2 regions of the Blastomonas sp. 34TW genome follow, and region 1 is predicted to be linked to the other one. Evidence: predicted binding sites of a transcription regulator. Region 1 holds the regulator's gene; the other holds the start of a gene.
What was found. Region 1 encodes LexA, which represses DNA repair genes until DNA is damaged. Its sites were predicted from a motif close to GTTCCNCNCTTGTTCT; they were not measured.
Positions count from the first base shown of each region.

Region 2: OPU69_RS10825 (DNA recombination protein RmuC) is a predicted target of LexA. The motif match lies at 2,276-2,291, and genes of this name have one in related genera.

Region 1 covers NZ_JAPFGW010000016.1:10,468-13,875, reverse strand. The annotation lists gene OPU69_RS17355 (FAD-binding domain-containing protein) at 1-873, shown strand, start outside; gene lexA (transcriptional repressor LexA) at 944-1,666, opposite strand; gene OPU69_RS17345 (molybdopterin molybdotransferase MoeA) at 1,754-2,956, opposite strand; gene moaC (cyclic pyranopterin monophosphate synthase MoaC) at 2,956-3,408, opposite strand, start outside.
Region 2 covers NZ_JAPFGW010000007.1:133,517-136,924, reverse strand. The annotation lists gene der (ribosome biogenesis GTPase Der) at 1-923, shown strand, start outside; gene OPU69_RS10835 (Hpt domain-containing protein) at 1,066-1,515, shown strand; gene def (peptide deformylase) at 1,570-2,094, shown strand; gene OPU69_RS10825 (DNA recombination protein RmuC) at 2,315-3,408, shown strand, end outside.

The DNA.
Region 1 (3,408 bases):
GAGCGGCTGCGCAATGTCCGCGCGCTGGAACAGGCGGAAGCGGGCCGCACCGGCATCGAGGGCTTCGATGACTGGGCGCGCGAGCTGGTCGAGACGGGGTATCTGCACAACCACGCACGCATGTGGTTCGCCTCGATCTGGATCTTCACGCTGCGGCTGCCCTGGACGCTGGGCGCGGGTTTCTTCCTGCGCCATCTGATCGATGCCGATGCGGCGAGCAATACCCTGTCCTGGCGCTGGGTCGCGGGCTTGCAGACGGCGGGCAAGACCTATCTCGCCACGGCCGACAATATCGCGCGCTATACCGGGGGGCGGTTTGCGCCGAAGGGCCTGGCGGAAATCGCCGAGCCGCTGACCGAAGCACCGGTACCTGCCGCAGCGCCCTTGCCTGCGGCAGGATCGGCCAGGGGGGCGCCGGCGCTGCTGCTGATCACCAGCGAGGACATGCACCCGGATGATGCGGTGCTCCGCGAGGTTGATATCTGCGGCACCTGCATCGCTGCCGATCCGGCGTTGCTTTGGGGTGAAAAGGCGCGCGGCTTCGTTGCGGATGCTGCGCACGACATGGCTGCGTCGCTTGGCGAAACCGGCAGGGCACCGGTGAAGCGGATAGATGCCCTGAATGCCGAGGCGATCGTGCAGGCGTCGCGTGAGGCGGGCGTCAACCGGGTGGTGACGCCTTATGCCCCGGTCGGCCCGGTCGCGACGCGGCTGACGGAAATCGCCAAGGCGCTGGCGGGCGAAGGGATCGAACTCGTCCAGGTGCGCCGGGCATGGGACGACACCTTCTGGCCGCACGCGCGCAAGGGCTTCTTCCCGTTCAAGCAGCATATGGGGCGGCTGCTCGAGGATATGGGGCTCACCCGCACCTGAGCCGCTTCGAGGGGAGCGGCCCGCCCATTCCGACGCGGACCCGGCGATCGCCAGGCCCGCTTGATCGGCATCAGTGATAGCGGCGCAACAGGCCGGCCAGCTTGCCCTGCACCTGCACCTCGTGCGGCGCGTAATATTGCGGCGCGTAGGACGCATTGGCGGGATCGAGCCGGATGCGGCCGTTCTCGCGGCGCAGATATTTGAGCGTCGCCTCCTCGCCGCGCACCAGCGCGACCACGATCTCGCCGTCGCGCGCGGTTTCGGTGCGCTTGATCAACGCAAAGTCGCCATCGAGAATGCCCGCCTCGACCATCGAGTCCCCAGACACTTCGAGCGCATAATGCTCGCCCGCGCCGAGCAGGGCGGCGGGAACAGGCAGGATCTCGGTGCCCTCGAACGCCTCGATCGGCGCACCGGCGGCGATGCGGCCGTGCAGCGGAATTTCGAGCACATTGCTGTTCGCAGGCTCCGGCAACACCGCCTTGCGCACCGCGTCCATGCTGACGACATTGCTCCGCGCGGCATCGGCGCGCGCGGCGGCAGCAGCGGCGAGCTCCTTCTCGCGCGGCTTCACGCTCGCCTCTGGCAGCTTCAGGATTTCGAGTGCGCGCGCCCGGTTGGGAAGACGGCGAATGAAGCCGCGTTCCTCGAGCGCGCTGACCAGCCGGTGCACGCCCGACTTGGACTTGAGATCGAGCGCTTCCTTCATTTCCTCGAACGAAGGCGAGACGCCATCGGCCTCCAGCCGTTCCTGGATGAAGCGGATCAGGTCATGTTGCTTGCGGGTCAGCATCGCCGATGTTCCTTTTCTGCGCCGAACCTGCGTTCGAACGAATACGGAACAATTACGAAACAAAGACGGTCAGGTCAAGAGCTTGTGTCAAGTCCCGTGGCGAAGCGCGATATAATCGATCGGATCGCCGATTTTGGCCTCGGGCGCATCGATTGGCCGGACCACCAGCGCATCCGCCTGAAGCAGCGCCGATAGCGCTCCGCTGTCCTGATTGCTCAGCCGGATGAGCGCGCCATCGTGGAAGCGCGCACGCACGAAATCCTGGCGCGGGCCGTTCGCCGGGAAGGGTTCGCCTGCGATCGCCTGGGAGGTGGCAGGGACAAGCTGTTGATAACCCAAAAGCTTGCGCACCAGCGGCAGCAGCAGCAACGTCGCAGTGACATAGGCCGAGACCGGATTGCCCGGCAGGCCGAGCACGATCGCATCGCCCAGACGTCCGACCATCACCGGTTTGCCTGGTCGCATCGCGATCCGCCAGAAATCGACAGTTCCGCCGCTGTCGAGCAATGCGGGCTGGATGAGGTCGTGATCGCCGACCGATGCGCCGCCGGTGGTGACGATGATATCGGCCTGGCTGTGCTCGAGCAGCGCCGCGGCGATGGTGGCGCGGTCATCGGGCAGCAGCGGCGGGACGATCAGATCGCAGGGTAGGGAAGACAGCATCGCTGCCAGCATCACGCCGTTGCTCGCCGGGATATGCGCGGGCGAGGGCAGCGGGTTTCCGGGTGGGACAAGCTCGTCGCCGGTGCTGAGGATCGCGATGCGCGGGCGGCGGTGGACGGCGAGCGCGCCGTGCCCTGCCATCGCGGCAAGCGCGATCAGCCGCGCGTCGATGATCGCACCCGCATCAGCGAGTTGCGTCCCGTCTGCGAAATCATGCCCTGCGCGGCGGATATGCGCGCCGGGAGCTGCGGGGCCATCGCCGGTGAGCGTCAGCCGGTCACCCTCGCGCGCGACGTCTTCCTGCACCACGACGCAATCTGCGCCATCGGGGATCATCGCGCCCGTCGAAATGCGCGCGGCCTGTCCCGGCGCAAGTACGCCCGCGAAGGGCCGTCCCGCCGCGCTCTCGCCGATGACGCGCCATGGGCCGGGCAGGTCGGCGCTGCGCACCGCATAGCCGTCCATCGCTGACAGATCGGCGGCGGGCTGGTTGCGCTGCGACACCAGCGGCTCGGCCAGGGTGAGGCCGGTGACCTGATCGAGCGGAAGGCTGATCGCGGGGCGGGGCGCAGCAAGCGCGAGCAGGCGGTCGCGCGCCTCGTCGAGCGGGATAAGCCCGCCCGCCATCAGTCGGCGGTCCAGTCGCCCGACTTGCCGCCGCTCTTGGCGAGCAGCCGCACCGGGCCGATGACCATGGCCTTATCGAGCGCCTTGGCCATGTCATAGATCGTGAGCAGGGCTATGTTCGCGGCGGTCAGCGCTTCCATCTCGACGCCGGTCTTGCCGTTGGTGCGCACGCGGGTTTCGACGCGCACGCCGGTCTCGAGATACTCGAAATCGACCGAGACGCTGGAGATCGGCAGCGGGTGACAGAGCGGTATCAGGTTGCTGGTCTGCTTGGCGGCCATGATGCCCGCGATGCGCGCCGTGCCCAGCACGTCGCCCTTCTTGACATCGCCCGCGCGGATGGCGGCGATCACCGCCGGGGCCATGGTGATCACGCCTTCGGCCACCGCCTCGCGCACGGTATCGGCCTTGGCGGAGACATCGACCATCTGCGCCGCGCCGGTCGCGTCGAG
Region 2 (3,408 bases), on a different contig from region 1:
TGATCGAGGACTGGGAAGAAGAGGGCGAGCCGGAGACCGAGTTCGCCAATGTGCATCTCGATGCCGAATCGGTTGACGAAAGCGCGCTCGAAGCCGCGCCGCTGCAGCTTGCGATCGTCGGGCGTCCCAACGCGGGCAAGTCGACGCTGATCAACAAGATCCTGGGCGAGGATCGGCTGATCACCGGGCCCGAGGCCGGCATCACCCGCGATTCGATCGCGATCGACTGGACCTGGAACCCCGCCGATGGCGCGCCGCCCCGCAAGGTGCGGCTGATCGATACCGCCGGCATGCGCAAGAAGGCCAAGGTCACCGACAAGCTGGAAAAGCTCTCGGTTGCCGATGCGCGCCGCGCGATCGACTATGCCGAGGTCGTGGTGCTGCTGCTCGATGCGACGCGCGGGCTGGAGCTGCAGGAGCTCAAGATCGCCGACCATGTGATCAAGGAAGGCCGCGCGCTGGTCATCGCGATCAACAAATGGGACGTGGCGCAGGATGCCTCGAGCCTGTTCAACGGCATCAAGGCCGCGCTCGATGAAGGTCTCGCACAGCTCAAGGGCGTGCCGGTGCTCACCATTTCGGGCGTGACCGGCAAGGGTATCGACACGCTGATCAAGGTCGCGTTCGAAACCCGCACCGCCTGGTCGCGGCGTGTTTCGACCGGTCAGCTCAACCGCTGGTTCGAGATGGCGGTGGAGACCAATCCGCCACCGGCGCCGGGCGGCAAGCGAATCAAGCTGCGCTATATCACTCAGGCCAAGGTGCGCCCGCCGGGCTTCGTCATCTTCGGGACGCGCGTGGATGAGCTGCCCGAAAGCTATTCGCGCTACCTGGTCAACGGCCTGCGTCGCGAGCTTGGATTCGGCGCGGTACCCGTTCGCCTGACCTATCGCGCGCCCAAAAACCCCTTTTCAAACAACTGATTTGGGGGCAATTATTGAAGGTAGGGCAGTCGTCGACATTTTTGTCTTAAAATGATCTATGACTAGCTTTGCGCAAGACTTCATTTACCATTAGCGATGTAGTTTCCGGTGTCAGTGCTTGGACATGCCGGGAGAAAGCATCATGTCTTACGAGGAAGCGCCGCTGGTCAACTGGTCGACCTATGCCGATGCACGGGCGACTATGGGCAACGATTTCGTGCGCATTCTGGGCTATTTTCGCGAGGACGGCGTCAAGTCGGTCGACGCGATCGAAGCTGCGATGCGTGAACGCAACGCGGCCCGGCTGGTGCTGCCCGCGCACACGCTGAAGAGCGAAGCGCATCAGTTCGGTGCCGAGCGCCTTGGCCTGCTGTCCGAGAAGATCGAGATGGTCGCGCGGCATTGCGTCGAGACGCATGTCGAGCCTGACGAACTGCTCGAAGACGTGGTGTCGTTGCGCGAGATGTTCCTCGGCTCGCTCACGCTGCTCGAAAAGGAAGCCAACCCGCTGGTCGAGCGACGCGGCTTTGGCCGACGCGCGCTCGCCCCTGCCGGCGGCCTGTCGGCGCCGCGCAGCTTCGGTCGCGCCTGATAGCGTCCGCGGCCACCGCTTGACCGGGCGGCCTTGCGGTCATATCTGGACGGCATGGCTATCCGTCCCATCCTTGAAGTGCCCGATCCGCGGTTGAAGACCGTCTCCACCCCTGTCGAGACGTTCGACGAAGACCTGCGCACCCTGGTCGCCGACATGTTCGAGACCATGTACGACGCGCCCGGCATCGGCCTCGCTGCGATCCAGGTCGGCGTGCCCAAGCGGGTGCTGGTGATCGACCTGCAGGAGCAGGAAGACGAGGAAGGCAAGCCGATCAAGGCGCCGCGCGTCTTCATCAATCCCGAAATCCTCGACCCGTCCGCCGAATACTCGCTCTACAACGAGGGCTGCCTTTCGGTCCCCGACCAATATGCCGAAGTCGAGCGCCCCGCGAGCATCCGCGCGCGCTGGCAGGATCTCGACGGCAAGGTGCACGAAGAAGCGATGGACGGGCTGATGGCGACCTGTCTGCAGCACGAGATGGACCATCTCGAGGGCATCCTGTTCATCGACCACCTGTCGCGCCTCAAGCGCCAGATGGTGCTGAAAAAGCTCGAGAAGATGCGCAAGGCGGCGTGACCGCTGCATTGACCCTTAATTGCTGAAAGCCGTCACCCCCGCGAAGGCGGGGGTCCCGCTACTCCTTCGCCATTGCCAAAGCAGCGGGATTCCCGCGTGCGCGGGAATGACGGGGGCGGACAAGCACCTCTCCCCAATCCTGCGGCATTGCCCCATTGCCAATCACCGCACCGCGCTCTAGGTTCGCCTTTCGTTCCACTCCTCTGCGCGGAAGCTTGTCATGGACCCGATGGTCGCCATTCTTATCGTCATTTCGTTGATCGCAGGGCTTGGCATCGGCTGGTTCTTCGGCGGCAAGCCGGTTGCCGATGCGCGCAAGGAGCGTGATGAGGCGCAGGGGCAGCTCAAGGCGCTGCAGGAGCAGTTCAACGCCGCGATCCGCGATCTTGCAGGCGCTAGCGAGCGTGCGAAGCTCGCGGATGAGTTCGCGCTGAAACTCGACGAAGCGCGCCAGCAGGGCGCGGCGCTTCAGGGCCAGCTTGCCGCGGCGAGCGAACGCGCGCGCCAGGCGGATGATCTTGCCCAGCGGCTCGACACGGCCCGCGCGCAATATGAGGCGGCAGCGACCGAGCTGTCGGCGCTCAAGGCCGATGCCGCCAATCACGACAAGCAGGTTCGGCTGCTGGTCGAGGCGCGTGAGCAGCTCGCACAGCAATTCGGCGAGGTCGGCAACAAGCTGCTGGGCGAGGCACAGGAGGCGTTCCTGCGCCGCGCGAACGAGCGCTTTGCCCAGTCGGAAGAGAAAAACGAGGAAAAGATCCGCGCGCTGCTCGCGCCGGTGGGCGAGCGGCTGAAAAGCTATGAGGATCAGGTCCAGAAGATCGAGGCGACGCGCAGCGAGGCCTATGGCAACCTCACCGGCCTGATCGAGCAGATGCGCGCCGGGCAGGAGCGGGTGCAGACCGAAGCGGCGCGGCTGGTCAACAGCTTGCGTAACGCCCCCAAGGCGCGCGGGCGCTGGGGCGAGCAGCAGCTGCGCAACGTGCTCGAAAGCTGCGGCCTAGCCGAACGCACCGATTTCCTGATGGAGCTGAGCGTCGATACCGAGGATGGTCGGCTCCGCCCCGATGCGGTGGTCAAGGTGCCCGGCGGTCGGTCGCTGGTGATCGACGCCAAGGTGTCGCTGAACGCCTATCAGGACGCTTTCGGGGCGGATGACGACGATGCGCGTCGCATCGCGCTGACCGCGCATTGCGCCTCGATGAAGGCGCATATCGATGGCCTGTCGCGCAAGGCCTATTGGGACCAGTTCGCCGACGCGCCGGATTACGTCATCATGTTCGTACCCGGCGAGCATTTCCTTTCGGCCGCGTT